4 regions of the Shewanella vaxholmensis genome follow, and region 4 is predicted to be linked to each of the others. Evidence: predicted binding sites of a transcription regulator. Region 4 holds the regulator's gene; each other region holds the start of a gene.
The links. Region 4 encodes sigma-54, which starts transcription at its own class of promoters, with help from an activator protein. Its sites were predicted from a motif close to GTTGGCACGNNNNTNGNNT; they were not measured.
Positions count from the first base shown of each region.

Region 1: the regulator sigma-54 is predicted to act here: its motif matches at 5,800-5,818, upstream of Q4Q46_RS14230 (FimV/HubP family polar landmark protein).
Region 2: the regulator sigma-54 is predicted to act here: its motif matches at 5,558-5,576, upstream of Q4Q46_RS09275 (DUF4097 family beta strand repeat-containing protein).
Region 3: the regulator sigma-54 is predicted to act here: its motif matches at 3,509-3,527, upstream of Q4Q46_RS12535 (YccF domain-containing protein).

Region 1 covers NZ_JAUOEV010000016.1:45,876-54,162, reverse strand. The annotation lists gene Q4Q46_RS14255 (SPFH domain-containing protein) at 1-220, shown strand, start outside; gene Q4Q46_RS14250 (hypothetical protein) at 431-655, opposite strand; gene Q4Q46_RS14245 (SPOR domain-containing protein) at 991-1,707, opposite strand; gene argS (arginine--tRNA ligase) at 1,711-3,456, opposite strand; gene priA (primosomal protein N') at 3,591-5,786, opposite strand; gene Q4Q46_RS14230 (FimV/HubP family polar landmark protein) at 5,889-6,959, shown strand; gene rpmE (50S ribosomal protein L31) at 7,141-7,353, shown strand; gene Q4Q46_RS14220 (malic enzyme-like NAD(P)-binding protein) at 7,890-8,287, shown strand, end outside.
Region 2 covers NZ_JAUOEV010000008.1:97,136-105,422, reverse strand. The annotation lists gene Q4Q46_RS09295 (dicarboxylate/amino acid:cation symporter) at 1-1,012, shown strand, start outside; gene Q4Q46_RS09290 (FUSC family protein) at 1,280-2,398, shown strand; gene Q4Q46_RS09285 (M14 family metallopeptidase) at 2,532-4,577, shown strand; gene Q4Q46_RS09280 (class I SAM-dependent methyltransferase) at 4,603-5,370, opposite strand; gene Q4Q46_RS09275 (DUF4097 family beta strand repeat-containing protein) at 5,647-6,432, shown strand; gene Q4Q46_RS09270 (RNA/DNA-binding domain-containing protein) at 6,921-8,072, opposite strand; gene Q4Q46_RS09265 (TrlF family AAA-like ATPase) at 8,051-8,287, opposite strand, start outside.
Region 3 covers NZ_JAUOEV010000013.1:47,383-55,669, reverse strand. The annotation lists gene Q4Q46_RS12555 (nicotinate phosphoribosyltransferase) at 1-307, opposite strand, end outside; gene prs (ribose-phosphate diphosphokinase) at 318-1,223, opposite strand; gene Q4Q46_RS12545 (NrtR DNA-binding winged helix domain-containing protein) at 1,507-2,220, opposite strand; gene Q4Q46_RS12540 (pyridoxal-phosphate dependent enzyme) at 2,282-3,331, opposite strand; gene Q4Q46_RS12535 (YccF domain-containing protein) at 3,617-4,024, shown strand; gene Q4Q46_RS12530 (alpha/beta fold hydrolase) at 4,055-4,984, opposite strand; gene Q4Q46_RS12525 (M14 family zinc carboxypeptidase) at 4,981-6,009, opposite strand; gene Q4Q46_RS12520 (substrate-binding periplasmic protein) at 6,184-6,930, opposite strand; gene Q4Q46_RS12515 (PGPGW domain-containing protein) at 7,201-7,473, shown strand; gene Q4Q46_RS12510 (AMP-binding protein) at 7,575-8,287, opposite strand, start outside.
Region 4 covers NZ_JAUOEV010000012.1:115,360-123,646, reverse strand. The annotation lists gene lptA (lipopolysaccharide transport periplasmic protein LptA) at 1-225, shown strand, start outside; gene lptB (LPS export ABC transporter ATP-binding protein) at 222-953, shown strand; gene Q4Q46_RS12180 (RNA polymerase factor sigma-54) at 1,061-2,539, shown strand; gene hpf (ribosome hibernation promoting factor) at 2,568-2,855, shown strand; gene ptsN (PTS IIA-like nitrogen regulatory protein PtsN) at 2,858-3,301, shown strand; gene rapZ (RNase adapter RapZ) at 3,298-4,152, shown strand; gene Q4Q46_RS12160 (HPr family phosphocarrier protein) at 4,139-4,414, shown strand; gene mgtE (magnesium transporter) at 4,755-6,119, shown strand; gene Q4Q46_RS12150 (molybdate ABC transporter substrate-binding protein) at 6,277-7,113, opposite strand; gene Q4Q46_RS12145 (YiaD family glycine zipper/OmpA-like lipoprotein) at 7,373-8,062, opposite strand.

The DNA.
Region 1 (8,287 bases), on a different contig from region 4:
AACCATTTCCCGCGCGACGGCGGAATCGATTGAGCGTCTCGCCTCTGTGATTGTCGCGCCGGGTGGTCACAATGCCCTGCGGATGCAACTCGGTGAACAGTACTTTAAACAGCTCGATGGCTTAAGCCAGAAGAATAGCCGAGTGGTATTGCCGGGTAATATGGTGGATTTCGATTACTGGATGAATAGCATAGGCTTAACGGAAGAAAAACCGAGCTAAGTCCCTGGTTAACATCTGAAAATAGCTAGTTTATTAAGGTCAAATACTCAGGTATTTGGCCTTATTTTTTGGCGGTAATTGGATGATGTGTGTCGTGGCGGTTTATATAACGGTATGTGTTGTGAGTTATGGGGAGATCATGCAGCTTCTGTTGAGTGAACCGCGAGAAGCTGCAGTTGGGCATAGATAAATTTTTCATTGAATGGAAGGCTAATAAGCTAGGCGTTCATGAATTTGGGAATGGGCGTGGGTTTCAATGAGCTTGGCAATTTGGTTTTGCTCTAATTGCTGAAGCGCAGAAATTTCGTCATAAATCTTGTCTTGAACATCCAGCGGCATGCGAACATGCTCCATAAACATTCTAATTCCTAGCATGTCACCACTTTTGAAAAGTTGGCTGAATTCGGTGGCTTCTATCTCGATTAATGCATTCATAATACTTCACCCTAAGGTTGGATTTGACACAGATACAACAGTCTTGCTGTTACTTAAGAGATACGCCTAAGTTTGATCTAGGTCAATTAAACTGCATATTAATCTTTATTAATAAAGGGTTTTGTTGTTTATAAATAATCAGTTATAGATTTAGCAAAACAGTACTTTAAAAAATAGGGTTGTTTAAAACTGGGCGTGTCTAGATGAGCTTGGAGCGAATGCAGGGTTATGCGGCAAGCTAAAGCGTAGCGGATAAAAAAATAGCGACGAGCGATAAACGCTGGCCGCTATTTTTGTGATTAGGTATTTAAAAAACGCCTAGAAAGGGTGAAACCTTATTTAGGGATAGCCAGAATCTGACAACCATTAATCCCTGCATTTTGCAGCGTGTGACGCTTACGTTCGGCATCACGCTTACGTTCATAAGGACCTAAAGCGACTTTGTACCACACGCCAGTCGTACCTTCGACTTGTCTTACTTGCGCTTCTAAACCTTGGAAAGCGATGACAGCTTTCATCTCATTCGCCTGTGATTCTTGGCGGAAAGAAGCACATTGCAATTGATATTGCATTGGCGCTCGTGTTGCAACCACATCGGGAATATCGACCTCAACATGCTTGTTTTCAAGCTCATTGAGATAGGTCCATTCTTCCTTTGGTTGAGGCGGCAGAGCGTTAGGGTCCTTCTTCGGCGGCGCAACAGGCTCTGCTGCTTCCTCTTTCTCCACAGGAATAACGACGGCTTTACGCTCGGGTTCTTTCACTTTAGGAGTGAGCACCACATTTTCTTGCGGCTTCACTCGAGTTTCAGTTTTCTTGGCCGGAGTTGGCTGCGGCTTTTCTTCTTGTGGCGCATTATCTTTAATGCTCCATAGAAAATAGACGAAACAACCCACAGCGAGTATGACAAAGCCTATCAGCGTCAGCGGCAGCTTCTTACGCGGCGCTGATTTAGATTGTGAAGGCTTTGCTCGGGTTGGACGAGTCGCGCGGACTGGGCGCGGTTTAGCGCCCGACTGCGGCCTTCTATTGGCATAATCGCGATTACTCATGGCTTACATCCGCTCTAAGGTTTCGATACCGAGTAGATTTAGGCCTTTTTGTAACGTACGAGCCGTCAATTGTGCGAGTAATAAACGGCTATTCTTTTGCGCGTCGTTATCGGCGGCAAGTACGGGGCAGGCTTCGTAGAAGCTTGAGAAAGCACCCGCTAATTCATACAGGTAAGCGCACAATACGTGCGGTTGACCTTTATCGACTACGCGACTGAGGATCTCACCGAACTGTGCTAATTTGTTACCGAGATCTTTCTCTTTTTCATGCTCAAGCACGATTTTCGCTTGGCTCAAATCCAGATCAGTTACACGCTTGAAGATGCCCGCAACACGGGTGTAAGCGTACAGCAGGTAAGGCGCGGTATTGCCTTCGAAGCTGAGCATTTGTTCAAAGCTGAAAATGTAATCGCTGGTACGGTTTTTCGACAAATCAGCATATTTAACGGCACTGATCCCAACGACACGGGCGATTTCAGCCAGCGTGTTCTCATCCATATCTGGATTTTTGCTGCGAACGAGTTCTAGTGCGCGCACGTTTGCTTCTTCTAACAGGTCGACTAACTTAACGACGCCGCCGCTACGGGTTTTGAATGGACGGCCATCTTCGCCGTTCATAGTGCCAAAACCTAAGTGCTCCAATGACATATCTTCACGGACAAACTTAGCCAGCTTGGCTAGGCTAAAGACTTGTTGGAAATGCAGTGCCTGACGTAGGTCAACAAAATACAGGACGCGATCGGCTTTTAACACGTTCGAGCGGTAGCGCATTGCCGCCAGATCTGAGGTGGCATACAAGTAGCCGCCATCGGCTTTTTGGATGATAACAGGCAGTGGCTCACCTTCTTTATTGCGGAAGGCTTCTTGAAACACTACTTTGGCACCGTTGCTTTCGGTTAATAAGCCTTGGGCATCTAAATCTTTAACCACTTGCTCGAGATCGGCGTTATAGGCACTTTCACCGTGCACGTCGGCGCGGGTCAGGCTCACACCTAAACGGGCGTAGACTTCATGGCAGTGACTCAACGAAATGTCGTTAAATTCGCGCCACAGTTTGTTGCAGTATTCGTCGCCAGATTGCAGTTCAACCACTAATTGGCGAGCGCGGGTCGCGAATTCTGCTGATTCGTCGAAACGCAGTTTAGCAGCGCGGTAAAAGTTTTCTAAATCAGACAGTTCAAGTTGAGCTTCTTCGCCATTTTTGGCGCGTAGCTCTTCCATATAGGCCAGCAACATACCAAATTGTGTGCCCCAGTCGCCCACATGGTTTTGACGGATAACCTTATGGCCCAAAAACTCCAGCGCACGTACCACACTGTCGCCAATGATGGTTGAACGTAGGTGACCTACGTGCATTTCTTTGGCGAGGTTGGGCGAAGAGTAATCGACAACAACGGTTTGCGGTGTCGGTAATTTAATACCTAAATGCTCATCGTTGACGGCATTTTGTAGTTGATCCGCTAAGGCGCTGTCGTTGATGAAAAAGTTGATAAAGCCTGGGCCTGCAATTTCAACCTTAGCCACAAAAGCCGAAGCCGGTAAGGTATCGATGATCAGTTGGGCTAATTCGCGTGGATTCTTGCCCGCGACCTTGGTTAGCATCATGGCTAAGTTGGTTGCCAAGTCGCCATGGCTCTTATCCTTGGTTCGATCTACCTGAATGCGCGCTTCAAAGTCAGCAGGCACAATACCTTGTTGTTTAAAGGATTCTAGAGTTTGTTCAAGTAATGATTGGATATGTGATTTCATGGGTTCTAATCGGCACTAACTTTAAGAGTGAATACAGGGAATAACCGCATATTTTAGCCGCTTGTGGTTAACAATTGCTATCTTCCCGATGATTTTTTATCAAATGGCGCTTAAATACTTATCAAATACTCGACTCAGAGGAGATCCTGCGGATCTCTGTCTAAGCTCCATCGGCAGCGTTTAGCTTCGAGCAGTTGTTCTACAAGCGGATGAATACGTTCAAACTCTTGCTGCAGACGGTTGCGGTTTTTAGCTTGGAATAGCAGTTGGCGACGGAACTTGCCGGCTTTTTTATCTAAGGGCGCTGGCATAGGACCAATTACCTCAAATTCTTTATCTTGCGGCAAGAGCGCGGCGAAGGCGTTGAGAAAGTTATCGGCATCACTGGCTAAATGCGCTTCGGCGCGTACCAACACCATGTGCCATGCTGGCGGCAGCAGTGCCTGTTGGCGCTCTTTTAACTGGCTACGGGCAAACTCGCCATAACCGCGGTGCAGCAAATCCCGCAAAATAGGATTGTCACTCTGGTGAGTTTGCAATAATACCGTGCCGGGTTTACTGGCACGGCCCGCACGCCCTGCGACTTGGGTATAGAGCTGCCCAAAACGCTCGGGCGCGCGAAAGTCGGCGCTAAATAAGGCGCCATCGACATCGAGTAGCCCAACCAGCGTCACATCAGGAAAGTGATGACCTTTAGCCAGCATTTGCGTGCCGACGAGGATTTTATATTCGCCCTTATGAATTGCGTTTAAGTGGGTTTCTAATGAGCCTTTTAGGCGAGTGGTATCGCGGTCGATGCGCACCACTGGATGTTTCGGAAACTCCTGTTGCAGCGCTTCGGCGAGTTGTTCTGTGCCTATACCTTGGCCCATCAGCATAGTGCTGCCGCATTTGTGGCATTGCTTAGGGATGGCATATTGATTGCCACAATGGTGGCAGCAAATTTCACCAAGGGATTGATGTACAGTAAAAAACGCGTCGCAGCGGTCGCACTCGTGTAAGTGCCCACACTCGTGGCAAAGCAGGGCGGGTGCAAAGCCGCGGCGATTGAGAAACAGCAACACTTGGTTGCCTGCATCTAAATGCAGGCGGATTTCGTTCAGTAACGGCACTGACATACCGGCTTTCAGCGGCATATTTTTAATGTCGATAATGCCTTGGCGCACTTTTTTAGCCGCACCTGCGCGTTCACCCAATTGTAAATGATGGTAACGGCCGCTTAAGGCATTTTGTAGACTTTCGAGTGAGGGCGTCGCTGTGCCCAAAATCACCGGAATCGCTTCTAAATGGCCACGCATGACTGCCAAGTCGCGGGCATGATAACCAACGCCTTCCTGTTGTTTGAAACTACTGTCGTGTTCTTCATCGAGTATGATGATGCCGGGATACGCCATAGGTGTGAACAAGGCTGAGCGGGTGCCGATAATGATGGCGGCCTGACCGCAGCGGGCTTGGCGCCAAGCTTCGAGTCTCTGATTGTCGGTTAACCCTGAATGCAAAATGGCGACATTGACTTTGAAACGGCGCTTAAAGCGATTGATAGTTTGGGGCGTTAAACCGATTTCAGGCACTAAAATTAATGCTTGCTTGCCTTGCTTAAGGACTTCTTCGAGCACCGCCAAATAGACTTCCGTCTTACCCGAACCGGTAATGCCTTCTAATAAAGTACAGTGATATCCTTGTTGCAGATTTAAAGTGGCAACGGCGACGGCTTGTTCTTTATTGAGTTTATGTGGCGTTTCGTCCATTTCGAGTGTGGTGCGCCAGTCGAGGTTAAGCTCGGCGACTTTCTCATGACGTGCTACCCAGCCTTTATCTTCTAGGGCTTTAAGCGCCGCCTTACTGATGTCTAAGCTGATAACCTCTTCTTGGGTTAAGCTGGCGGTTTTGAGTAACTCGAGTAGTTTTTTCTGTGCGGGTGCGCGTTTAACTGCTTCGGGCGCAATATTTTGGCCTATTTCAGTTAATTGCCAGAATTGAATCTTTTGTGGCGCGGCATTGAGCCCTTTGCGAAGGGCGACTGGTAAGGCTTGGGTTAGCATCTGCCCTTGGCTGCAAAAATAGTATCTCGCGGCCCAAAGCGTTAATTTATAAAGTGATTCAGGCAGCAAAGGTTTATCGTCGATAAACTCAAGCACAGACTTAATCTGTTTAGGCGCTAAGCTGCAAGACTCAGTGATACCTGTGACTAATCCGATTAATTGTTGACGACCGAAGGGGACTTTAACGCGCACGCCTATCTGCGGTGTACTAGGATAAGTTTCGGGTACGCGGTAGCTAAAGGTTTGCCGCATAGGCACAGGTAACGCAACTTCGACAAACAATGACATATGCAGGCAAGTCTTAGGCAAGAATGTGGTTTAGTGTACTCAGCGCGGCTGGCTAGGGCTAGCCCTAATGATGGTTTACCAAGGATAGTTGAGAGTAAATAAATGGCTAATATAGTGAAATCATTAGGTCTACTCGCGTTAGTGTGTAGCGCACCGAGCATGGCACAAGTCTCCCATGTGAGCGTTAACAGCCGCATGTTTGAGTTAGGTGGTTATCCAAAACTCAGGGTGAATGTGATTGCGGACAATCAAGACATGTCGCGCTTAGAGTTTGTGGTGCAGCAAGCTGGCGGCGAAGAAAAGTTAATGGTTGAGGAGCTTAATCGCTTTTTAGTTTTGCTCACAGGTGTTGAAGATGTAAAGGATGACAAAGCTAAACTCTTAGTGAGGGAGTATCGACTCGACCGATGGTACGAGGTCAAAAGTATCAATCTATTTGGCGAGGCTAAGCCAACATCGGCTGCGCTATCTATGAGCGCGGCATCGGGCAGTAAAAATACGACGACAGCGCTGGTGCAAAAGCGTGCGGATAAAGTGAATGTTCAGCCTGTAAAAGTGGCCGCAGAATCCACATCAGCGGTGGGTGCTAAGACCGCGACGGTTATTACGGCTGCAAATATTCATATAGATACTCATGTAAATACTCATGTAAATACTAAGCCCACAGTGCCAGCGGCTGAAGTTGTGACTGGCTTTAAATTTCCTGAAGCAGCGGATGAGCAAAATACCCAGGTTGCCGAGGTAAAGGCTGCCGCCAAAAACTCTGAACCTGTTGCCGTTAAAGCAACGTCTGCTGAAACTATGATGCCTGAGCCTGTTATGTCTGAAGTCGTAGTCACTGAAGCAGTTAAGACAACAAATAGCGAACTCAAAGTGAATGCCGCTGAAACGTCCCCAACCGCTTCGCAGACACCTGAACATTGTCAGTTAACTTATCTTGCAGGTGAGACCTTGTGGCGAATCGCCAATCGCTATGCCAACGATTGGGACGTGAGTGTCTATGGCGCTATGCTGGCGATCTATGAGGCGAATCCTGCGGCGTTCTCAAAAAATAAAATCAACGCACTCAAGAGTAATGCGGCTCTGTCCTGTCCTTCGAAAATGATTTTGGCACAGCATGCTAACGCCAAAGAGGCTCAGGCGATGTTTGAAGCTAAAGAGGCGGGAGAATGAAGCGGCGAACTAAAGTCAAAATAGACGCAGATTAACCGCCAAACGCTCAGATAATCTACTTGTATCCCTTGTGGGTATGCTGTACCATTCTGCGCCCTAAACATATTGTTATTAACATGCATGTGGTGTCCGACTACGGGTTGGAAGAGCGACATGGCCTTACACTTTTGAGGTAACCCCAATGAAACCAGGTATCCACCCAACATACGCTATCATCACTGCAAACTGTACTTGTGGTAACGTTATCAAAGTAAACTCTACTGCTGGTAAAGATCTGCATTTAGACGTATGTGGTGCTTGTCACCCATTCTACACTGGTACACAAAAAGTTGTTGATACTGGCGGTCGTATCGACAAATTCAACAAGCGCTTCGCAGTGCTTGCAAAGAAATAATTGCGATTGCAATGTTTCTAGAAAAGGCGCCTATGGCGCCTTTTTGCTTTCTGTCATTTGCTGAACTGCTTTATTTACGCCTATCTTAATACTTATGTTAAATCCCCCATCTGGTACGACTTCACTCAATTAATCGTCAACTTACTGAGTATTGCGAGTTCAAGTATGTAATTCGACTTATTTATAGCAATTATCTATAAGATAAATATGCTAGCCGTTATATATTGTAATTTAACCAACATTTTTGAGATTAACTCGCTACAACTAGCGCTATAACTACAAAATATATGTTTGTTTCCTACAAAATATATTAAGAAATGCAGCTTTATTATAGGAGATAAGTTTATAAAACTAAGCTTAGAGGTGATATTTGCAGGCTAAAGTGAAATTTCTGAATCTCTTATTTAAAAATCCCCCTTATTGGCGTATCTTACCCCGACCAGCCAGACTATTAACATCACCCTTTGGTGAGACTAGATGTGTGTTGGTAGGCCTTACTCTCATAAATTATAAATGTCGCATTTCAGGATTTTAAAATGTCAGATATTCGTCAACAAGCACTCGATTATCATGAATTTCCAATACCAGGCAAAACCGCAGTTTGCCTTACCAAACCTGCCGAAACGAGTCACGATCTCGCTCTAGCTTATAGCCCTGGAGTGGCTGAGCCTGTGCGTGAAATCGCGGCTAATCCTGACAATGCGTATCGTTATACCAATAAAGGTAATACGGTTGCCGTGATTACCAATGGTACGGCGATCTTAGGTTTAGGCAATTTAGGCCCCTTGGCTTCTAAACCTGTGATGGAAGGCAAAGCATTATTATTCAAGCATTTTGCAAATATCGATTCGACAGATATTGAGATCACCCACAATACGCCTGAAGAATTTATCAATACAGTTGCTGCGATTGCTGACACTTTTGGTGGTATCAA
Region 2 (8,287 bases), on a different contig from region 4:
CTTCTTTATCGTGACATCAGGCATCGCCGTAGTACTGGCGTTGGTGATGGGCAATCTGTTCCAACCGGGCGCGGGGGTCGATTTCACTGCCCATAGCAGCCCAGATTTGATGGAAGTGACTAAGGAACACGGCGCATTGCCAGGGGTAATGGATACCTTTATCGGCATGATCCCAACCAATGTGTTCGAATCGCTGAACGGCGGTAACATCTTACAAATCTTAGTCTTTAGTATCTTCTTCGGTATCGCGCTGACCAAGGTTAAAGGCGATGGCGCTAAGCCAATTTTAGCCGCACTCAACACTGTTGTTGACGCCTTTGTGTGGATGATCAACTGCGTGATGATCATTGCGCCTATCGGTGTATTTGGTTTGATGGCCGATTCTGTCGGCACCTTCGGTTTCGATGCCTTAGAAGTCGTATTTAAGTTATTCGCCGTGTTTGTGGCCGCGATTCTGATTTACGGTTTTATCTTCTTCCCATTGGTGGTGCAGCTCTTCTCGAGAGCCTCGGCACGCCAGTTTATTTCGGCGATGAAAAAACCTCAGGTGATGGCATTATCGACCGCCTCTTCAATGGCGACACTGCCGGTGAATATGGAAACCTGCGAAGAAGATCTTAAAGTCTCTAAGGCAACCACAGCCTTCGTGCTGCCGTTAGGCGCCACGATCAATATGAGCGGCAATGCGATTTATTATGGTTTAGTGGCCATGTTCTTCGCCCAAATGTATAACGTCGATTTGTCGATGACAGCCTATGCAGCCATCATCTTCACCTCAACCTTAGGCGCAATTGGCCAAGCGGGTGTGCCCGGTCCATCATTCTTAGTGGTGGCAGTGTTGTTAGCGGCTGGCATCCCTATCGATGGCTTACCTTTGCTGTTTGCCTTAGACAGAGTGTTTGACATGATCCGCACCGCACTTAATATTACTGGCGATGCGGCTTGTGCCTTGATCATGGATAAATACACAGAAGTTAACGTTAAAGCGGATAGCGAGCGCAGCTTAAGCTAGCGAAACAGTCACTCAAGGCTTCAAATATCGGCTTGAATAGGCAAGGCTTATTCAAGCCTTTTTTATGCCCGCTGTTAGATATACCGAACTCTATCCTACTGATTTATTATCACTTAATTGAAATTAATGTGATCTTGGCGGCGCCTTGGACTAAGCTCAAACGGCGCTGCCTCGCAATTCGTATTTCTTTATCTGCCAAGCCACACGGACGCGACGTCTTTCTGCGATAATAGTTTGGCTATCATCAGCCCAAAGGAGTGTTGCATTATGTCCGTATTTGCCCCTGCAAGCCCTTTTGCCGACTTTATCTATCGCCATTTCCGCGCCATTCATGCCCTTAAACTTGGCCTCGCCTTGCTGATTGCCGTCACCATTAATGCCATTTGGTCGCCGCCACATTTTATTTGGAGCATGGTGACGATCGTGATCATTATGATGAGCCTGCCACAGGTGGGTGGTGCGATTGAAAAGTCCCTGCAAAGGGCGGTAGGCACTTGTTTAGGTTCTGCTTATGGCGTGATGTTAGTCGCCACTATCGACAGTTATTGGCTGATTATGGGGCTACTGATCTTAGCCGTCAGCTTGATTTGTTTTATCTCGGCGGGACGCTACAGCTACGCCTATCTCGTGGCAGGATTTACCATCATCATAGTGGTCGGCGATGCTAACCATGATACTTCTGAAGCGCTGTGGCGCACAGCCAACATACTCTCAGGCTGCGTGATTGCTATTTTAGTCTCGCTATTTATTTTCCCAATCAAGGCCAAACAAGACTGGCGCAGCCAGCTCGCCAATGCCATCGACAATATGGCAAAGGTGCTCACCCAACATTTACACGCTCCCGCTAACCATGATTTAGATTTTCGCGCCGAACTCGAAGCGGCCATGAAAGCGGTATTAACCCAAAAGAAGCTGTTTTTCTCCCTAGAGTGGGAAAGCCAAACCTTAAAAAAACATAAAATACTGCTGGCGGAATTGGTCAATAAACAGGTTCGGCTGATCACCCTACTCGAATTGTTGCCTTTGAGTCGCTGGCAGGAAGCCGACAAAGAGGCATACCACCAAATCAATCGCGTCGCCGCCGAGCTTACCGCCCATCTTCAAAGGCTGAGTGAATTTGTCGCAGGTAAAACCGCATCTTTACCCACGCTGCCCACCGCCCTAGGGCAAGAGTTGCAACTCAGATTACAACTCAGCTTGGCCGCCCAGACGCCGAATTCAGCCCCTTTGACAAATGAAGTCGCGCAGGGATTTGCCCTCACGGGATACGGCTGGCTTATCTATCAACTCGCCATCGCCGTCGAAGCCCTCTACGCCGATATCGAGATTATCGAAATCGCCTATAGCGGACAAACCGTGTTACACAAAACTGCCAAGCGTTCATAAGCCGTTACCACGGGGAATCACAGCTAAAAATCACTCTCGCGAACCAAGATAACCCCTTGACCGCCCTTGCGTTAACGGGGCGTTTAATGAAAAGATACCGTCCTAATAAAAATTCGATATATGGACTCTTTTCATGCGCTTATTTTCCCTTTCCGTTATCGCTATTGCCTGCCTTTCTGCGGGCAGTCTCTACACTGTCGATGCTGTTGCCAACGATGCAAAAACCTTAGCTCAAGCATCTACTGATTTGCCAACCTCAACGCCAGTCGCTGCGGCGCAAACCGTCACCGACAAAACGCCAGTTGAAACCCCAGTAGCAACAGCGCCACAAGATGTAAGTCCAGCTGCGAATACCCAAGCAACCGAACCCGCTGCGGCTGTCGCAACCGATGCCACCACTGTAGCGCCAGAGCCCGCGCCTAGCCCTGAGCGAGCCAACACCTTTGTCAACGATGCCATTTTACCGCCGAGTATCACTTGGCATGGCGCCAGCGAATCGCTCATGTTGAGTGTCGATAACGAGTGGGCTACGCCCTTTGAGCAAAGTAGTGGCATTGAAAGTCCGAGCTACGATGCCACTATCGCTTGGCTCGACAAACTTGCGGGCGAGTCAGATAAATTACAAAAGGTTAGCTTAGGTAAGAGCCCACAGGGCCGCGATATTTGGATGTATATCGCCAGCAGTGAAGGCATTAATGAGTCGGCGCGCCTCAAGCAAAACACTAAGCCAACGGTTTTAGTGCAAGCAGGGATTCATGCAGGAGAAATCGACGGTAAAGATGCCGGCATGATGCTGCTACGCGACATCATCAAGGGCGATAAAAGCGCCCTGCTGGATAAAACCAACCTCTTGTTTGTGCCTATGTTTAGTGTCGATGCCCATGAGCGCAGCGGCGAATTTAATCGCGTGAATCAACGTGGCCCAGTGAATATGGGCTGGCGCACTACCGCAAATAATCTCAACCTTAACCGCGATTATGCCAAGGCCGACAGCTTAGAAATGCAGCACATGCTGCGCGCAATCAACGTGTGGCAGCCAGACTTGTATATCGACGTGCATGTCACCGACGGCATCGATTACCAATACGATGTCACCTTTGGTTATAACCTTGCCCAAGGGTTAAGCCCAGCCAGTTACCGCTGGCTCGAAAACAGCTACAGACCCGCAGTTGAAGCGGCATTAACCGAGCAAGGCCATATTCCCGGCCCGCTGATTTTTGCCGTGGATAACGCCGATATCACCAAAGGCATGTCGCTGTGGAATCCAAGTCCGCGCTTCTCTAACGGTTATGGTGATGCGCGCCATTTACCGACTATTTTGATTGAAAACCACAGCTTAAAATCCTTTAAACAAAGAGTGCTCGGCACCTATGTGATGTTAGCGCAAACCCTCAAAACCGTGGGTGAACAGGCGACGAAACTTAAGAGTGCGATTCAAGAAGATAAATACCGCGCCTCACCGCTAATCACCCTTACTTGGAAATTAGCACCATTAGAAAAAGGCTGGGATTTTAAAGGCATAGATTATCTACTTGAAAAGAGCCCCATCAGTGGCGCTGAAGTTGTGCGCTGGACAGGTGAACCAAAAATTTACCCTAACTTGCCTGTGATGGCTGAAACAGTGCCCGACATTAAGGTCACTCGTCCGAGTGCTTACTATATTCCAGCGCAATGGACTCAAGTGATTGATCGTCTTAACGTGCATGGCATTCGCATGACCACGCTCAAAAAGCCAACCGAGTTGAAATTGCAGCAATATACCCTCAGCAATCCCGTGTTTAGCACTAAGGATTTTGAGGGGCGCCAAACGGTCAAAGCCGAGTCAGAGTTAACCAAAGTCAGCACCACTCTGCCCGCTGGCACCATTAAAATCAGTACAGATCAACCGCTAGGCGATCTGGCGATTTTACTGCTTGAGCCGCAATCACCAGATTCTTTACTGCAATGGGGTTTCTTCAATCCTATCTTCACTCGTACTGAATACATTGAAGATTATGCGGTAGAGCCACTGGCGGCCAAGATGCTGAAGGAAGATCCTAAGCTACAAGCGGAGTTCGACAAAGCACTGACCAATGCCGAGTTTGCCGCCGATCCTGAGGCACGCCTACGCTGGTTCTATGAACGTAGCCCTTACTACGATAACCAATACCTTAAGTATCCGGTTTACCGTAGTCGTTGATCATCGCGATTACAAAAGGCTGTGATTAAGCGGGTTTACGCGCACTGATGCTATACACCAAGGGCACCTTCTGCCCTTGGTGTGTTAACACATAACGACCATCGGCTTGCGCTTCGAGCCCTTCAAAGCAGTTATAGGGGCTGAAATCAAACTCGTGGAAGAACTCCAACACTAAGCCCGCCTGCAATAACGCATTGATCACTTCAGATAGACTGTGCGACCAGCACATTAAGGTTTGCTGATCATCACCGGTATTTTCGGTATATGTGCCTTCCTGCTCTATGTCTGGCTCACCCCGATTAAAATAGCTATAGCCATCGAATAGCTGCTGCGCAGGATGGAACTCGGCTATGTAAAACTGTCCGCCGGGTGTTAAACAGGCAGCCACTGTCTGCGCCCATAGAGTTAAATCCGGCAACCAAACAATGGCACCATAGGACGTAAACACAATATCGTGAGGCTCAACCTTGCTCGCCACACTGTAAACATCGCTACAGATAAACTCGGCGGACAACTGTGTCCGTTCTGCCAGTTTTTGCGCTTCAACAATCGCGACCTCTGACAAATCGACGCCTGTGACTCTGGCTCCCATTCGCGCCCACGACAAGGTATCTAAGCCAAAATGGCATTGCAGATGCAGCAAGCTTTTACCTGCAACCTCGAGTTCACCTAGCTCAATTTCCCGCAGCGAAGTCTTACCACTAAGAAAGCCCGCCACATCATAAAAATCAGAAGTTAAATGTACCCGAGTGCGCGCATCCCAAGCCGTCTTGTTCGTCGTTAAATAATCCATCTGCATCCCTTCTTATGTTTTTTGTATTTTCTGTATGTTTGCCCGGCCAGACCTATGAGGCTCAAGCTAACTTAATAAATGAGCAATTTCACTAATCTGTGAGTAAATCCCTCATTCGGCGGACATGTCCGCACAGCCAAGTGCGGACACTTTTAGGTTAACTAATTGATTATGAATGAAACTTAAAATTGGCATGGGCTGTGCAATGTCTTGTCCATCGCAAGACGACTCAGCGCTCACCCGAATAACGAGTGCCAGATAAACAAGGAAGCTAACATGTCACTACGCCCATTTATATTCACCCTCGCTTTTATATTGGTGTTTACCGCAGGGGTATCGCTCACTGGCTGCATTATTAATGTCAACGCCGCTGGCATGCCCGATTTAGACCACCAGCAACGCGAACTCACACTCGATAGCCAAGACTTACAAGGTCTGATTGCCGAGACTGGCGCAGGCAGCCTCGAAATTATCGGTGTCGAAGGGCTAACCCAAATTAAACTCGTCGCCGACATCTATAGCAATAAGGACGGCAACGACGACAGCAAAGTCATTCTCACTCTTGAAAAAAAGGCCAACAAGGCCAAGCTCAAGGCCGATTTTGAACAAAGCGGTTTTAATAATTACTCGCCCTATATCGACCTAAAACTGCAAGTACCTGCGAATTTAGCACTGGATATCGATGACGGCTCAGGTGCCATTTTGATCAGCAAGATGACAGCAGATATCAATGTCAAAGACGGTTCAGGCGAACTCATCATCAACGGCGGTAACAATGTCAGCATTGATGATGGTTCAGGGGATATTGAAGTCAGCCGAATCAACGGCAGCCTCACGATTGACGATGGCTCTGGCGCAATCAAGGTAACTGATATTCGCGGCAATATCGCCATCGATGATGGTTCAGGCAACATCGAAGTCGCCAATGTGCAGAGTCCTGTGACCATCACAGACGGATCAGGCGACATTAATGTCTTTAACACTAAGGGATTAACGATTCTTGCGGCAGGTTCTGGTGATGTGAAATTTAACAAAATCGACGGCCCAGTAAGCATGGAATAACGCGCCGTTTTACCACCCTACACCCAAAGGTTTTACCCACTTCCCGGCGTAGAGACTGATGTTGCAACGGTTCCCAGCCAAGATGTCAGTCTTCTACCCACCCTTTTAAGCGTATGCCCGACTTATGCATTTATGCCACTAACCCCTTGTAGTGGCATTTTTTTAGCTCTCGATTCTTACTTCTTCAGCTCAAAATCAGGCCTAAATTTGATGGCGACGAAATCTTAAAAAATTGATTTATCATGGAATTTAATCGTTAAGCTATTAAGCACTGTCATTCCAGTGACTCGCCGTGAATATGTCCCTATAGGCTCGACCGTGGCATCCATGCCACGAACGGTCACTTCCATGACAGTGCTTAATTCCGCGAGCTAAATCGTATTCTGTTAGCCTTAAACGGCGCCTAAGTGTAAGGTGAGAACCGAGCTAAAAATCTCAGAAGGTGCCATATCTTTGAGCAAGTTAGCCCTCCGAGCAGCGCTCGCTGTTTACTGAACTCGTTTGATAATAGCTTTAAATACATTGCCAGCCTTGTCGTCAATAAATTCAATATCGGGGTAAGCTCTTATCGCCCGTTTTATGCCGCTCCCCAAACCACGATATGGCAACACTTTTGGAGCGAAAGAAGCCAAAATTGGGTTTCTAACGTTTGAGTTGCCCATCTTAATATTTTCTATCGTTAAATTATTAGGCAAGTGACCTGGGCTAACTATTTCAATCCGATCTGTAAACACCAAAACCTTAACTGGTGCAGATACGAAGTAGTCACGATGAATAAGCGCATTGGCAATAAGCTCTTCAAGCACTATTCGCGGTATTTCAGGCTCACCCACAGAGTTGATGCTTTGCTCATTCTGTACATGGCGAATGTTAGACAGCACAAAGCCGAGAACCTTTTGGAACACATCCGAAAGTTTGCCGTTAATATCCTGACTGTCGATGTAATGCTCATCTTCAATATCAACACCAGGGAAAGCGACCGCTTTTACAATAAAAACGGGCAAGCGTACTTGCGGTCTTGAAGCGAATAGAAGAGAACCACAAATGTTTAGTTGACCGTTTTTTGCCAAGTTCATGTTTTCAAGTAATTGAACGCGAGATACTTCTTGGTCTTCAACCCGTTCGCTGTATTCTCTCTCGAAAAATGCGTCAAAAAACTCTTGGTCGATGTCCGCAACTGAACTTCCGCCTACAGGGATCTCATCAGCATGTATCAGTGCTGCTTCTTGAAACATTCGTTGGAGCTCTTCGCGTGCTGTCACTCTGCGTTTATCAGAGCCACTTTTAACCCAGATATACCCATTAGTATCCATGTAAGGCTTGTTCAAACCAGCTTCGACGGTTACTAGCAGCACCTTCCCAGTTGGCAAAGTGAAATTTTGAGTCATTGGATTTATTGCTGGCCTAACGTTATTAGATGCAGCATTAGAGATCCGATTATTAATCTCTCGGATATTTTCGTCAGTCAACCCTGAAATAGATCCATCGTCGTTTACACCAACGAGAATGTAGCCACCTTTAGAGTTGCAAAATGCGGCCATTTCAGAGGCCAATGAGTTCTCATTATTAATGGTGGCTTTAAACTGATGCCTTGAGTCTTCACCGTTGGCAATAATAGCTAAGAGTTCTTCGGTTTCCATGCTTCATATACCTGCTTACGTTTTTCGAAGGCTTCGGCACCGCCTTCCATAATACTAACAATGCGTTGCTGAACTTCAGCACAGTCAATGCTGCCAGTGACTAACGCGATGTGGTCATCTTGATACTCACAGGCTATCACCTGTTCCGCATCACCCAGTACAGGAATATTGGCGTTGTGTGTTGCAAAGATAAACTGAGTAAAGGGCTTGATCTC
Region 3 (8,287 bases), on a different contig from region 4:
AACCTAAATCATGCAACTCCTCAATATGCTGAGTACCGACATTATTTGGCCCGAGATAGTTATTGATACGGCGGGAGAATTGGCGAATGATCTGATCCTTGGGTTGTTGAAAGAAATCACGGTTCCAATTGTCGATCAAGAAATGCTTGATAAAATACTGCAAGCCAAAAAACACCATTTGGTCTGTATAACCACGACGGGATTTACGGGCGGTCAAGTTACTAAAAATCACTTGAGTATTATCGGGATACTGACGACGGTGGTCGACTTTGTAGCCATCAATGGCGGTAACGGGATTCAAGTACATAATATTTTCCTTAATGATTCATATAACTCAAAACAGCATGGCAATCACAGAACTCGCTCGAAATATGTGCAGGGACACCTAAACTATCGGTACAAAATAATCTGTCGATGCCCGCCTCGCGCAGAGCCGATTCGCTGGCCTTATCTTCATAATGTGACACGATCAAAATGACGCTTTGGGCCCCCTTTTGCTTTAACTTGATGGCAAGTTCGATAAAGGTTCTGCCACCAGCACAAATGTCATCGACGATTAAGCAGGTTTTGCCCGATAAATCATCACAGAACACTTCAGTAGCGATAATATGACCATTGACCACATCACGATGCTTATCGGCCCTGATCACCGGCATTCCCTGTAACGCTTTAGCTAAGCCGAATACTTTCTTATTCGCCCCCGCATCGGGTGAGACTAACACTAGCTCACCCGATAATTGAGCTGCAATCGCGGCGACAAAGCTGTGGTTGTCAATAACTTGCACTCGGTCTAACAATGCGGCGGTGACATCGCTGTGCGGGTCAAAAATGCTGACTGAAGCATATTGCTGCTGATTAATCAGGCTGGCATAGACTTTTACCGATAAGGCCTCGCCCACATTACACACTCTATCTTGGCGGGCGCCCGGCATATAAGGCAGTAACAGATCGATTTGCTCTGCACCGCTGCGGCGTAATGCATCAGTTAACAACAAGAGCTGCATGATGGAATGATCGCCACGATAGCCGAAGAAAAGTGTGACGCGTTTCGCTGGAGGAACCAGTAGTTGAACATGATTCTCCCCCGCGCCAAATTGAAATAAACGGTAATGAGCCTCATCACTAGCTGCGGGTAACTGATAAAAATCGGCTTGCAGTTGTTGAGTGTTAACTGTGCCTTGATACGCTTGAATGCTTTTAGATGCTTGAATACGTTGAGACATACTAACCTCCTGTCTATGGCAAGATTACCGCAATTAACGGCGCCCTTGTTGTCTACAGAACCAATAGTGTCTTAAAGACATTATTATGTAAAGTTGATTTTTAGACTATTTATGACGAAATAAAAGCCATTGATATACCTAAATTGCATATAGTGTCCTTTAGACACTATATGCAATTTAGGTAACTGAATAGGAAAAAAGCTGTTGAGTAATATCAAAATCTAAAACATAAGCAGTTGTCATTAGCCCCATGAAAACGCGTTTCAATCTGCAACGACTTTGATCAACATTCTAAATTTCTTAAGAATCGGTACGATGCGGTATCGGGTTTCAAGCGGTATAAATTCGCAGGACGCCCCCGTTCAGTGCGCTTTAATCCGGTATCGATCAATAAATCGGCCTGTTCAACCCGCCGACGAAAAGATTTACCTTGGATAGGCTTACCCAGTAAAACTTCATGTACATGCTGCAGTTCTGGCAAGGTAAAAGGTTCAGACAGTGCAAAGCCTGGCACTAAAGAATATAAGGCTTTCTGTGTTAAGCGTTCCCGCGCTTGCTCAATTAACTGCAGATGATCAAACGCTAAGGTCATCTTTAACACATCCTCTAATGGCCACCACTTAGCATCACTCACTGAATCAATCTGGATTTGGCAGGCTTGATAACTCATCAAGGCGGTGTAACACACTGTCACCGACCAACCTCTCACATCGCGACAGCTATTACCCACAGTGCAAAGCTGCTCAATATAAGGTGGCACTACCGCGGTTTTCTCATGCAGTTTACGTAATACGGTTTGTTCTAAGGATTGATCGCAATTTTCATCGATAAAGCCTCCGGGTAATCCCCACAAACCTAAAAAAGGATGGTTTGAACGTTGCACTAAGAGTACTTTAAGCTGCTGATCATGGTAGGTAAACAATACGGCATCCACTGTCAGTAGCTGAGCCTTGAAAGCCTTAGGATCGTAATTGGCAAGATATTCCGCTTCAGTCATGAGTATTCCCCATCATTCAATATCATAAGCTTAACTTAGGCATGACACAGCTTCAAACACATTATGTCTTAGCGTCACTAAGTAAATATCCTGCACCGTGAGCATAGCTACTTTGGCCAAATTTACGCTGATAACGCGGCAACATAGTCTCGTTCCCCAATAATCCGCCTTGATGCAAATACATCACATGACCTGGTTCACTACGCTGTAAATAATCCTCAAGCACAATAAAACCTAAGGGATCGTAGAGTAATTCAAATTGAATACCTGAGGCACAAACGCGCTGCCACATGGCATAGAATTCAGGGTAGAGTTTACCAAAGTGATATTTTTTGCCGACATTCACTATCTGTGGATGCTCGAGAGTATTTGGATTAAGCATAGAGAATTGCAAACGTAAATAATCATCGCCGCCCACCACGGCGCAAGTCACGACACGAATCGCCGTTTGCTGACGAATAAAGTACTGATTTAAAAATAACGCCGTCGTCCCCGTCCCCGACGGTAAAAATACCGTTAAATCGACTAAATCATTCGCCTGCGCAAATTGCACTATTTCTTGCGCTAATACATTTACCCCGTATTCAGCGTAGGAACAACGCCCGCCCTCTGGGATAAAAAGCGCCGTCGGCTCATTCGCGAGTACCTGAGTCTCAATATACTCTTGGCAACTCAGTCGCGCACTACCCGTTTGCAAAGCAGGTTCACAACTAACGTTGTGGCCAGATAAAACCTGAGGTTCACCCTGCGACTGAGTAAACGCCAGCTTTTGCGCCATTAACTCACTTAAGTCGATAATATTGGCGCCATTTGCCAATGCCGCAGCGTAATTCCCCGTGGGATGCTTAACAATCTGGCTGGCAATATGGTCAACATAAAAATCACACTGCCAGCCTTTCATCTTGGCCAATGTAGATAGGGAATACAAAGAGTTTGCTAAGGGTGAGCCATGACCTATCACCTTGTTGATGCCTGCAAACTCATGATCTAAAAAGTAGCCGAATTTACGCGCTTTATTGCCGCTAAACGCTGGATGCAATAAATCATCACGTTTTAGAAATATTTCTCGACCAGCAAAGGCAAAAATATCGACGGGGGAATTTGCAAACATCAGGCTACTCAAACGATTAAATACTCAGGCTTTTAAGCCATTGGATGGAATGGCTAGTGTAACGCCGCCTTTGCTCTTCTGCTCTTAAGAAATTAGCAATTTAGCGAAGAATTAGTAAAAATCACAAATGAAGCTTAAACAGGCGGATGTAAGATATTGATTTTTGAAAATAAAATAATTGGCACGTTTCTCGCTTAGTCATTGGCATATATTCAGTTTATCAAAGCTAACAGCATTCATTACAGCTAACGATAATGGCTAAAAAAGTAACATAAGGAGTTTTCAATGGCAGTATTACGCTTAATATTCAACATAGCTTGGTTTGTGCTCGGTGGATTTGTAATGGGACTCGCTTGGTGGCTCGCAGGTATCCTGTGTTTTATCAGCATTATTGGTATTCCCTTTGGCCGCGCCTGCTTTGTTATCGGTGAAATGACCTTCTGGCCCTTTGGTCAAGAACAAATCAGCCGTCGTCACTTAACCGGACGTGACGATTTAGGCACAGGTGCCCTAGGCATGGTGGGAAATATTATTTGGTTCTTGCTGTTTGGGATCTGGTTAGCCATAGGCCACCTGGTCCATGCCTTAGCCTGTTTTGTGACTATTATCGGTATTCCCTTTGGAATACAGCATCTTAAACTGGCATTACTCAGCCTAACACCGATAGGACAAACCGTCGTGGCTAAAGCCTAATCGGCAGTGAGTTATCCGTCTTAGCGCTGTTCATTGCCGATGATTTACTGTCGATGATTTACTGTGGAGAATGGATAGGGCTTTTTCATCCCACACTGAAAATATCGCCTCGTTAAAGGCCATTTCTTCCTCCAGTAAATCGTTGCAACTGTATTGAGTATGGACATATTGCGCATGGGCAGGTTCATCATCCTCTTGAACCTCAGTTTGCGACTTAGTCGGCGCCACAATTGCCAACAGATAATGTGCCAGTTTTGCAGGGGCATCAATGGCCGCATCATGGCCGCAATACGCTAATACTATCAAATCCGTGTGAAAGTGCTGTGCCAAGGCTTTGCTCGATGCCATGCTCACCAACGCATCACGGTCGCCACAGAGTACACTTATCGGCACTTCCACGGTCAATGGACACTGATATTGAAAAGCCGCCCACAGTTGCCGCCAGGCGTTACGAATAGTTGGCGACGATTGGCGGCGAAATTCACTCCATTCGGCAATTAAACTGCAGTCTCGCCGATGACGAAAACTGGTTAAACGCACTATCGTCGACTCGATGGGATGTAAGGCTTTACCTCGAGCCCGCAAGAAAAACGCCTTCAATGCATTCAGTGGATTAAATCTTTGATACCAAGCCGATAAATTAGCCGCACTGCTGTTTAGTACAAATACATGCCTTATCTGCCAAGGTCGCTGACGCGCCATTTCCAGTGCCAACATACCGCCCATAGACAAACCGAGAAGGTAAATGCCTTCTCCTTCTTGTACCTGCTCATCCAATTGCTGCCACACTGCATGGGCATAGTCAGCAATCTTAAGCGGACTGGCCTCGGTTGATAGCGTTCCATTGCCCGGCAAGTCAGGAGTCAGTACTCGCAGCCCCTTTTGTCGCAGTCGCTGATCGAAGCCATTCCAGTGGCGCTGATCACGCATTAATCCCCGCAATAACACCCAAGTTGTCATGACTGTGGCTCCCGATACCAATACTGCCGCGCGCACTCAGTGAGTTCAGCCAAACGTTCAGGCGTTAACTGCTCTAACGATTGGGCGTAGGCCGCTTCCATCATAAATTGCATCAGCACTGTGTGCCTGCGTAAAATTCTGTGATGACGATGTGTTTTCTGCGGATTGAAAAAACCTGCAAAATTAAATATTTGTCTGGGATTTTTCTTAATCCAAGCCCAGGATCCCATCTCTAATGTCAAAGGCAGAAACGGTACCTGCGCATGGGGATCGGCCACTTGATGTTGGCGATAGAGGTAATCCCAAATATCCCCATGGGTGCGATAAAACTGACTCTGGGGTGCGAGCCGATAATGGCCATGATGGGGATAACTCTGTTCAAATAATTGTTTTAGATGAAAAATATAATTGGCATTTTCGAAGGCGGTACGCGTATGGGCGTAGGGGAACCAAATATGATCACTCAAGCCAAAGCCTGAGTGAGCATCGAGGGAAATCAAACTAGTGCTGCGGCTCAGCAATTGCTGTACATAGGCAACTAAGCCAGTAGTTTCAAGCTCCATTCCCCCCATGCCGCGATACCAAGGCAGCCGCGACGATATCCGCTGCCCTCCCACCATAAAGGAGACTTTTTCGCTGGATTCTATCGGGGCGTTACGCATCAAATCCACTTGATTGCCATTACCCCGCGTTCCCATAAATAAACCAACGGGATTCACCACAGGCACAAAAGCTAACCGCACGCCCGTTAACATCTGTTGTAGATGTTTATCCCACACCAGCCGCTGCAACAAACTGTTCAGCAATGCCAAGATGACTTGAGAGCCAATACGTTCAACCCCATGCACGCCGCCCACAAAGAGTACTGTCGGACAGGGCTTATCTCCCCCGCCCAGTTCAACACTGTAGAGAGGAAAATGTTCGTGACGAAATGGGATGTCGGCAAGAATTTGATACTGCAACTTAAGATGATGAGTATCAATGAGTTGTTGCAGCGTATCTAACTCAAAGGGAAGTTTATTCATGTCACCTTAAACAATAAAATGAGAAAGCAACTCATGCCGTTAAGGTGATGCTAATAGTGAACAAAGACAGAATGATGACAAGCGGAATATCTGATGTAATTTTGAGAGGAATTGGCTGAAAATAGAGGAAAAAATAAGGGGTAGAATAGAGAGTTCACTAACCTAAATCATGCATTAGTCTTCACGATACAGTAGCTCTCCGATGATGGTTTCGACGTCTATTTGCGCCAAGCCTTGGTCGAAAATATCCCGCCAACGTCTGCCTTCTTCGGTATTACGAAACGCGATATAAAGCTGCTTATTCGCTAAAATTTGGCGGTTGATTTGCAGTTTGTCCGCCAGCGGTTGTAAAGGCTTTTGCTTAAGTAAATAGTGCAGCACGTTGACATCGATTACCGCCGCATCAATACGGCCGGCGGCCACTTTCTTAATATTGTGCTCATCTGAAGTAACGGCTTCAGTCGGCTGAACGCCTGTGGAAATCATGCGATCTAACGCCTGAGTATTCACATAATCTTTCACCACACCTAAGGTATAGCGATTCAGATCTTCGACATAATTCCAACTCACAGGATGGGCTTTTTGCTCCACCAGTCCCAAAGGACCGTCGCCAATCGATTTAGAAAAAACAAACTTTTCAGTCTCAAAGTAATACTCAGGGAAATAACCCAGATAGTCAGAATTAGGCATACTGGCGAGCTTTACAGCGCGGCTCCATGGGTAAAAATCCACTTCTAATTGGTGCCCCATCACTTTGAGCGCCGCCCGTGCCACAGCAATACTCGCGCCCTGCTCGGATAATTGCTGCCCAGAATAAGGCGGCCAAAGTAAGGATGTCAGCATTAAGGTATCCGCTTTCGCTGTGCTCAATCCCATGGAGGAAAGGCAACACGCAAGGAGCATTGAACGCCATCGAACCATTTGGGACTCCTTAGCCTGCAGAATGGATTGACTACTAAATCATCGACAAATTGAGCTTTAGTTTTTATCTGCCAAGATTTTTTCTCTGGTTTTAGTATAGCCATGAAGCCACTGCGGGGAAGTGAAGTTTTGTTACAATTAGGCTGACGACATAAGCTGCCAATAAATGAGCAAAGGATTAGACTGAAAACTGATATACAGTTAGCACACAACTGATAGTCAGCTGACAGTAGATCTTGATTCAATTAACTCACCATGAGGCCAACTCCTATGCGCAAAGTTACCTTTTTCAATCTCGCGCCGTCCTCCCATGCAAAAGGCGCGATAACTAAAGCAGGGATCACTGTGATTGGCGCAGCTTTAACCTTGCTCGGGCTGGTCTTTTTACTCTTACCTGGCCCAGGTTTACTCTTGTTCATCTTAGGGTTAGCGCTGCTCAGCACACAATATGCCTGGGCAAAGCTGGCGCTACGTCGCAGCCAGCGAAAGTTAACTCAAAGTGCGGCTTGGCTTGATGGCATGACTCGTCGACTCTTCCGTTAACTCGTTAACTTGTCGGTTAAACGACACCTATAGACTGAATAAAATTCAAGCCGCATTGTGCGGCTTGAAGTCAAAAAAGCAGGCTCGCCAAATCACATCACTTAAGCATTAATATCTTCATATAACTCTTGATACATCAGCTCGCGCATTTTGAATTTCTGAATTTTCCCCGTCACAGTCATTGGGTACTGATCCACAAACTTGATGTAACGCGGTACTTTAAAGTAGGCAAACTTCTCGGTGAGGAAATGGCGAATATCTTCCTCGGTAATCGTCGCGCCAGAGCGGACTTTAATCCAAGCACACACTTCCTCCCCGTATTTATCGCTTTGAACACCAAAGACCGCCGCATCCTGCACATCTTTATGGGTGTAAAGTTTCTCTTCAATCTCACGGGGATAGATATTCTCGCCACCGCGAATGATCATATCTTTAATGCGACCCACAATTTGCACATAACCTTGCTCATCCATTTGGCCGATATCGCCCGAATGTAGCCAACCCGCACTGTCTATGGTCGCCGCTGTTTTTTCTGGATCGTTCCAATAGCACTGCATTATGCAATATCCCCGACTACAGACTTCACCGGGTTGATTAATTGGTAACACTTCACCAAATTCATCGACAATTTTCACTTCGGTATGGGGCAAAGCACGGCCAACAGTGAGCACCCGTTTCTCAACTGGCGAATCGATTTCGGTAATATGATTGAGCGGACTGCACTCAGTCTGACCATAACCAATCAGTACTTCCTTCATATACATGAGATTTTGTACTCGGCGCATCACTTCTTCTGGGCAAGTAGCCCCCGCCA
Region 4 (8,287 bases):
AGCCGTACCCTGACACTGAAAGGCCAAGCTTCGTTAGATCAAGCAGGTAGCCAAGTGACGGGTAATGTGATCCGCTATAACATCATCCAGCAAAAATTGATTGCAGAAAGCACAGGTAGTGGTGACGATCGCGTGATCACTATTATTCAGCCTGAAAGCTATCAAGATGATGCCAAACCAGACGCGCCAGCGGATAAACCTGTGAAAAAGCAGGACTCTAAATGACCCAAATCACCCTAAGAGCACAAAATCTGGCGAAGAGTTATAAGAGTCGCCAAGTGGTTAAAGACGTCAGTCTAACGGTAAAGACAGGTCAAGTTGTTGGACTGCTCGGCCCAAACGGTGCGGGTAAAACCACCACCTTTTACATGGTCGTCGGTCTGGTTAAAAGCGATAAAGGCCACATCTTTATCGACGATGATGATTTAACCGCAGATCCTATGCACCTGCGCGCCCGCAAAGGCATAGGTTACTTGCCGCAGGAAGCCAGTATCTTCCGTAAGCTGACAGTCCATGACAACATCATGGCCGTACTGCAAACGCGCAAAGAATTGAAGAAAGAGCAAAGGGAAGAACAACTCGAGCATCTGCTCGAAGAATTCCACATCACCCACATCCGTGACAGCCAAGGCATGTCATTGTCGGGCGGTGAACGTCGCCGTGTCGAAATTGCGCGGGCGTTAGCAGCAAATCCTAAGTTCATTTTGCTCGATGAACCCTTTGCGGGTGTCGATCCTATTTCAGTTATCGACATCAAAAAGATTATCGAACAGCTCAAAAGTCGTGGCCTTGGCGTGTTGATCACCGACCATAATGTTCGCGAGACATTAGATGTGTGTGAACATGCCTATATTGTGAGTCACGGAAACCTGATTGCCGAAGGAACACCTGCAGAGATCTTAGACAATCAGCAAGTTAGGGCTGTGTACTTAGGTGAACAATTCAGGCTATAGTTAATCAAGCGGAGCCAATGAAGGCAATTTGTGCCAGCATTGTGCTCCACTCAAGATGATAACAAGCGACCTCATCCAACAATAATAACGTAGGGATCAGCGGTAACATGAAAGCGTCACTCCAGCTCAAACTGGGTCAACAGTTAACCATGACGCCACAATTACAACAGGCCATACGTCTGTTGCAACTGTCGTCATTAGAACTGCAGCAAGAGATCCAGCAAGCCTTAGATTCTAATCCCCTTCTCGAGCTGGAAGAGGATCAATTCGACGCCACTAAAGCCCCTGTAAACCAAACGCTATCCGATACGGATTTCAGTGAATCTAGCACCCTGCCGCCAGAAAAAGACAGCTCCACCATAGACACGGCAGAGTCGCTCACGAAAGAGTCCATGCCCGACGAACTCCCCATGGACACCACCTGGGATGAAGTGTTCACCGCCTCCCCTAATTCTGGCCCCGGTGGCAGTCGTGAAGATGATATGCCCTTCCAAGGTGAGACCAGTGAAGGCCTGTATGAGCACTTAGAATGGCAAAAAAACCTCACGCCGTTTTCTGAAACCGATTTAGCCATTGCTACCGCCATTATTGATGCCATCGACGATCAAGGCTATCTCACCCAAAGCACTGATGAAATCCTCGAAGCTATGGGTAATCCTGAGGTCGAACTCGACGAAGTCGAAGCCGTACTCAAGCGCATTCAACATTTTGATCCCATTGGTGTGGCCGCCCGCGATTTAAGCGAGTGCCTGCTGATCCAACTGTCGCATTTCGCCGCTGACACTCCCCATCTAGAAAATGCCCGCATGTTGATCAAAGATCATTTAGATCTGATCGCCGCCCGCGATTTTAGATTGTTGATGCGTAAGACTAAATTAAAAGAGGATGAGTTAAGGGACGGCATCGCGCTTATCCAAACCCTCAATCCCCGCCCAGGTTTATTGATTACGCCCAACGATGACGAATACGTCATCCCAGATGTGTCTGTGTCGAAGAAGAATGGCCGCTGGGTGGTTGAACTTAACCCAGACTGCATGCCAAAAATCAATGTAAATCAACACTATGCATCGATGGCGCGCAGTACTAAAAACCAAGCCGATAGCCAATTTATTCGTGGCCATCTGCAAGAGGCTAAATGGTTTATCAAAAGCCTAGAAAGCCGTAACGACACTTTACTTAAAGTTGCGAATTGCATAGTGCAATATCAGCAAGGTTTCTTTGAATACGGTGAAGAAGCCATGAAACCTATGGTGCTTAACGATATTGCCGAAGCGGTAGAAATGCATGAGTCGACCATCTCACGGGTGACGACACAGAAATACATGCATACCCCTAAGGGACTTTTTGAACTAAAATACTTCTTCTCTAGCCACGTCGGTACTGACGATGGTGGGGAGTGCTCATCCACAGCAATCAGGGCCTTCATTAAGAAACTGGTTGCCGCGGAAAACCAGAAAAAACCATTGAGCGACAGTAAGATGGCGCAACTTCTGGCAGAACAAGGGATCAACGTAGCCCGCAGAACCATTGCGAAGTACCGAGAGGCTATGCTCATTCCGCCTTCTAATCAGCGTAAAAGTTTATAACCTACAGTGGATATCGGAGGACGTTTCTATGCAAATAAACCTGAGTGGACACCATGTCGAAATTACCGAATCGTTACGCGCATATGTAGAAGAAAAGTTTTCAAAACTTGAACGCCATTTCGAACAGATCAATAATGTGCACGTTGTGCTCAATGTCGAGAAAATGCAACAGATCGCCGAAGCGAGAATAAATCTTATCGGTGGTGAAGTTTTTGCTACTTCAGAGCATGCTGACATGTATGCCGCTATAGACGCCCTGATTGACAAGCTTGATCGTCAGGTTATTAAACACAAAGAGAAGTTAACAAAACACTAATAATGGAACTTTGTACCATACTGCGGCCGGAGTGCACTACCTGCGCCACTCCGGGCAGCAAGAAAAAGGTACTGGAACTCATCAGCGACTTAGTCGCTGCCCAGTACCCGACCCTCTCATCTCAAGAGATATTCGAAAGCCTAGTGGCGCGCGAAAAGATGGGGAGCACAGGTATAGGTAACGGCATCGCCATTCCACATGGTCGACTAGCCGATATAGATCAGCCCATTGCCATACTCATTAAGTGTGAAGAGCCGATAGCATTCGATGCTATCGATAAGCAACCTGTTGATATTTTATTTGCACTACTGGTGCCTGCAGACCAATGTCAGCAGCACTTAAGTACCTTGTCTTGCATGGCCGAAAAGCTGAGCGACAAGCAAATATTAAAGCAATTACGCAAGACGCATGATGAAACGGAACTCTATCAGGTAATCACTGGATGAAACTGGTCATAGTGTCGGGCCGCTCAGGCTCAGGCAAATCTGTCGCCCTAAGGGTACTCGAAGATCTCGGCTATTATTGTGTCGATAACCTTCCCTTGCCCTTAATCGGCACTTTGCTTGAGCAACTCAAAGGCAGTAACGATCTCGTCGCCATCAGTGTCGACGTGCGTAACATGCCTGAGCAGGACAAGGTCTTAGTGAAGCAACTCGCGAGCCTGCCTCCTGATACTGAGTTAACCAGCTTCTTCCTCAATTCCAGCGATAAAATTCTGCTCAAGCGTTACAGCGAAACCCGCCGTTTGCACCCTTTGTCGAAGAGCCAAGTCTCTTTGCAAGAAGCGATAAAACTGGAAGGGAAGCTGCTCGAGCCTATGTCAAAACTGGTCGATCACTACATAGATACGTCGAACCTGAATATCTATGATTTAAGCGACCAAGTCAGACAAATTCTGCTCGGCAGCGTCGATAAAGAGTTAGTGATCAACTTCGAGTCCTTTGGCTTTAAGCACGGTATGCCAACCGAAGCCGACTTTATGTTCGATGTACGCTTCCTGCCTAACCCACACTGGGAACTGGCGCTGCGTCCATTGACAGGCTTAGATGAACCCGTGGCTGAGTTCTTAAATCGTCAACCACTCGTGAATAAGTTCATCTGGCAAATCGAAAATTTACTGGAAACTTGGCTGCCACATCTCGAGCGCAACAATCGCAGTTATTTAACTGTGGCGATTGGCTGCACGGGTGGGCAACACAGATCGGTTTACGTCGCAGAGCAATTGGCTAAACGCTTTAGTAACGGTAAACATAAAGTTTATGCCCGCCATCGAGAGCTGAATAATGCCAAAGCTTGAACGTCAGATCACCATCTGTAACAAACTGGGATTACATGCCCGTGCCGCTACTAAGTTGGTGGTACTGGCATCCGAGTTTGATGCGACCATCACCTTAATACAAGGCGATAAACAGGCATCTGCCGCCAGCGTGCTTGGCTTATTGATGCTTGAAACTGGCATGGGTAAAACCATTAAACTTATCGCCGAAGGCCCAGATGCTGAGCCCGCTCTGGATGCCATTTGTGCCTTAATCGACGCTAAGTTTGACGAAGCCTGTTAGTTTCATTTCATACTCAGTGTTCCACACAGGCACTCAGATTAGTACACCTCACATTTAACACTGCTTATTTGTGCAGTTCACATCTCGTTTCAAAAGCTTGGCGACACATTTGTCGCTCGACGACACGAACCATAGGCGATTACACTAGCGAGCATTACCGCCGACTCACCTTAGTCTTAACCGCCTTAATCTATGCGTAAAACGCATGACCTATGCCAGAGTGCTCTATCTGTGACTGAAGCATAGCTATCGCGAAGTCACCGCTAAGTCTCAGCCCTGCGCCAAGCAGCGCACTCTCGAACCAATTTGCCGCACAGTGGCGGACAACTATGGAGGACAAATGCCCGTAGATAATTCAGAAAACGATCACACCGGACATAGTCTAGACCAGTTAAACCAAGCGCTTAGTAGTGGCATGTTTGTGCACGTACGTAACATGCTGCAAAAAATGGCCGCCTCTGATATCGCGCTGATCTTAGAATCCTCACCACCCAGCGCCAGACAAGTGCTGTGGCAGCTTATCGATCAAGAACAAATAGGCGACATACTCGACGAGTTAAGCGAGGAACTCAAAGATCCGCTGATCCGCAGCATGAGTCCTGAGCGAGTTGCGAAAGCGACGGCGAGTATGGACACCGACGATCTGGCCTATATTCTACGTAGTCTTCCCGATGCCGTTTACAAGCAAGTGCTGCAGTCGATGACAGAACAAAACCGCCAGCGGGTAGAACAGGCCTTATCCTATCCCGATGAGACCGCCGGCAGCTTGATGAACACAGATACCGTTACTCTAAGACCCGATGTGAATATCGATGTGGTGCTGCGCTATCTTCGCCAAAGGGGCAACCTGCCAGACACCACAGATACCTTATATGTCGTCGATAAACAGGACAAAGTGCTCGGCGGTGTCAGGCTGGCAGATCTACTGACTTGCGCGCCAAGCACCACAATTCGCAACATCATGGACCCCGATATCCAAAGTATTCCTGTGAGCATGTCCGACAGTGAAGTGGCGCAGAAATTCGAACGCAATGACTGGGTATCAGCTCCCGTCGTTGACAGCGATGGCAAGCTGCTAGGACGGATCACAATCGATGACGTGGTCGATGTTATCCGCGAAGACGCCGAGCATTCCATGATGGGGATGGCGGGGATGGATGATGACGAGGATACGTTTGGCCCAGTGCTAAAAAGTACCCTACGTCGCTCACTCTGGCTCACGATTAACTTGTTCGCTGCACTACTCGCCTCCTCTGTCAGCAATATGTTTGAAGGCACTATCGAGCAATTTGCCACTATCGCTATCTTGATGACAATTGTCCCTAGCATGGGCGGTGTGGCCGGTAATCAAACCTTAGCGCTCGTGATCCGTGGTATTGCTTTAGGCCATATCGGCCAAAGCAACGCCCGTTGGCTTATTGGTAAAGAATTATCGATTGGCTTTCTCAATGGCTTAATGTGGTCGATTTTAGTCTTTGTTGCCGTGTTGCTGTGGAAGGATGATATGGCACTGGCGGGATTAATTGGCAGTGCCATGCTGATCAACATGACAGTGGCTGGGCTTGCAGGTGCGAGTATTCCATTGATTTTAAAACGCCTTAAAATCGATCCCGCCCTCGCTGGCGGCATGGTGCTTACCACAGTCACTGACGTGGTTGGCCTATTCGCCTTCCTCGGATTAGCGACTCTCTACCTGATGCACTAATGCACTAACGCACTAATGTTTTAACGCTTTAACGCTTTAACGCTTTAACGCTTTAACGCTTTAACGCTTTAACGCTTTAACGCTTTAACAGTTTGATTTTATAACAAAAACAGCACCGAAAGGGTGCCGTTTTATCTCGCAAAAAAGCTAAAGAAGGCTATTTTGCCGGAGGTTGAAAACCATAACTGCTCAGTATAGCTTGGCCTTTTGCCGATAGAATAAACTCAGCTAACGGCGTTGCGGCAGCATTGGCGCCCTGCAAGACCAGTAAACCATAGTCGGCACCCACGGCGAGTTCTTGCGGTAAGTCGATGATTTGTAGACTCGGCACTTCTTGTTTAGCCAGCACAGCATTAGTGCAATAGGTTAAAAAGATATCTGCTTGTTTGTTTTCCATCACCCAGCCATAAGGATTGCGATCTTTAGGTGGTTTAGCACTCTCTGGGCCGCCCGTCAGTTGCAATGCCTTGGTCTCTAACGCGGCTTTCGCATTGGGTTTTACCGCTTCTGCCTTAGCAAAAACGGCCCAGGCATAATCCCCCGCCGGATCGGCTTTAGGGGTTGAAGTGCCAACTTTGATCTTAGGATCTAACAAGGTATCGAGTAGCGTTGCGCTCGTCACTTGGACATTATCCTGAGCAACCGCGCAGAGTTGATTACGGGCAAACATTTGCACTGCTTTACCCTGACCCGCATCCACTAACGCCTGCGGATGTTTCATGTTGGCCGAGGCAAAAATATCGACTTTCTCGCCCTCTTGAATGCGTTTCAACAATAAACCTGAGGGTGCATATTGCGCAGCAACACTCGTGTGCGACTGTGCTTGATAAGCGGCAATAATATCCTTCATTGCAGCCTTTAAGCTGCCTGCGGCGCGCAATTCAATCGGCGCCGCTCCTGTGGTCACTTCGGCTTTCATCGGCATTCCTTGTACAGCAGCCACCATGATGACAGGGCTTAAACTCAAGGCGACTAACAGGTGTTTGCTTATCATAATCATATTCTCCTCTGGGCGCTAAAAGTCATTCTTGTGACTTATCCCCATACAGAACGTGAAATCGATAAAGGGATCAAGCTGAACTCATCCCAACGCAAACCGCTGTGATGTGATTGTGGTGTAGATCACCCAAAACACAGGTTAGAGAGGACAAATTGTCTAGCTAAAATCCGCGAGGCACTCATGGCTAAATATCCCGAACGCGGACACAAAAAAGTCGCCCTCAGGCGACTTTTGTAAAACGGATAATGCTGAACTACTGACCCGTCGGCGTTAATACAATCTCAACACGGCGGTTTTGGGCGCGGCCATTGGCATTGGCATTCGATGCAATTGGACTCGCTTCACCCATGCCTTTTGATTTTACACGGGCAGAGGCGACGCCTTTGCTCATCAAGTAATTACCCACTTCGCCCGCACGCACTTGTGACAGACGTAAATTATACGAGTCTGAGCCACTGCTATCGGTATAACCTAAAACGTTAAGCTGTGTTTTGCTGTATTCCTTGGCCACAACCGCCACTGAGTTCAGCACGCGTTTAGCGCCGTCGCTTAACTCGGTTTGATCTACGCCGAAGGTGACTTCATTAGGCATATTCAAAATGATGTTATCGCCGCTACGGGTCACACTCACGCCCGTTGAGGCGAGTTGTTGGCGTAATTTGGTCTCTTGCACATCCATGTAATAACCAATACCACCACCGACTGCAGCGCCTGATGCAGCACCAATTAAGGCACCTTTACCGCGGTCGCTTTTGCTCGAAGAGACCACGCCAATGGCAGCCCCTGCGACGGCACCAATCAATGCACCACTGGTCGCTTTAGCGGTTTGCTGTTCGTTTGAATAGGGATTGATTGTTGTACAACCCGATGCAACTAGCGCGGTCGTCAATACCACTATGGCTAACAGGGATGGTTTAGATTGCACTGCCTGAAAACACTTCATCATTTATGACCTCTTTATATGATTGATGACTGTGAATACCGCTCAAAGGGCAAGAAATATCACTTCACACTAGGTAATACGAATGACCTAGGGATTGCCACAAGGCAGGCAGTATATACCCAAACTACCTGAAGATGCAGGATTCAGCGGGAGTTTAACGCACTTTAGGCAAGGCGGTTATTTGCGGACCTAGTGGACTAAGTTAAAAATAACCAACACGGCATA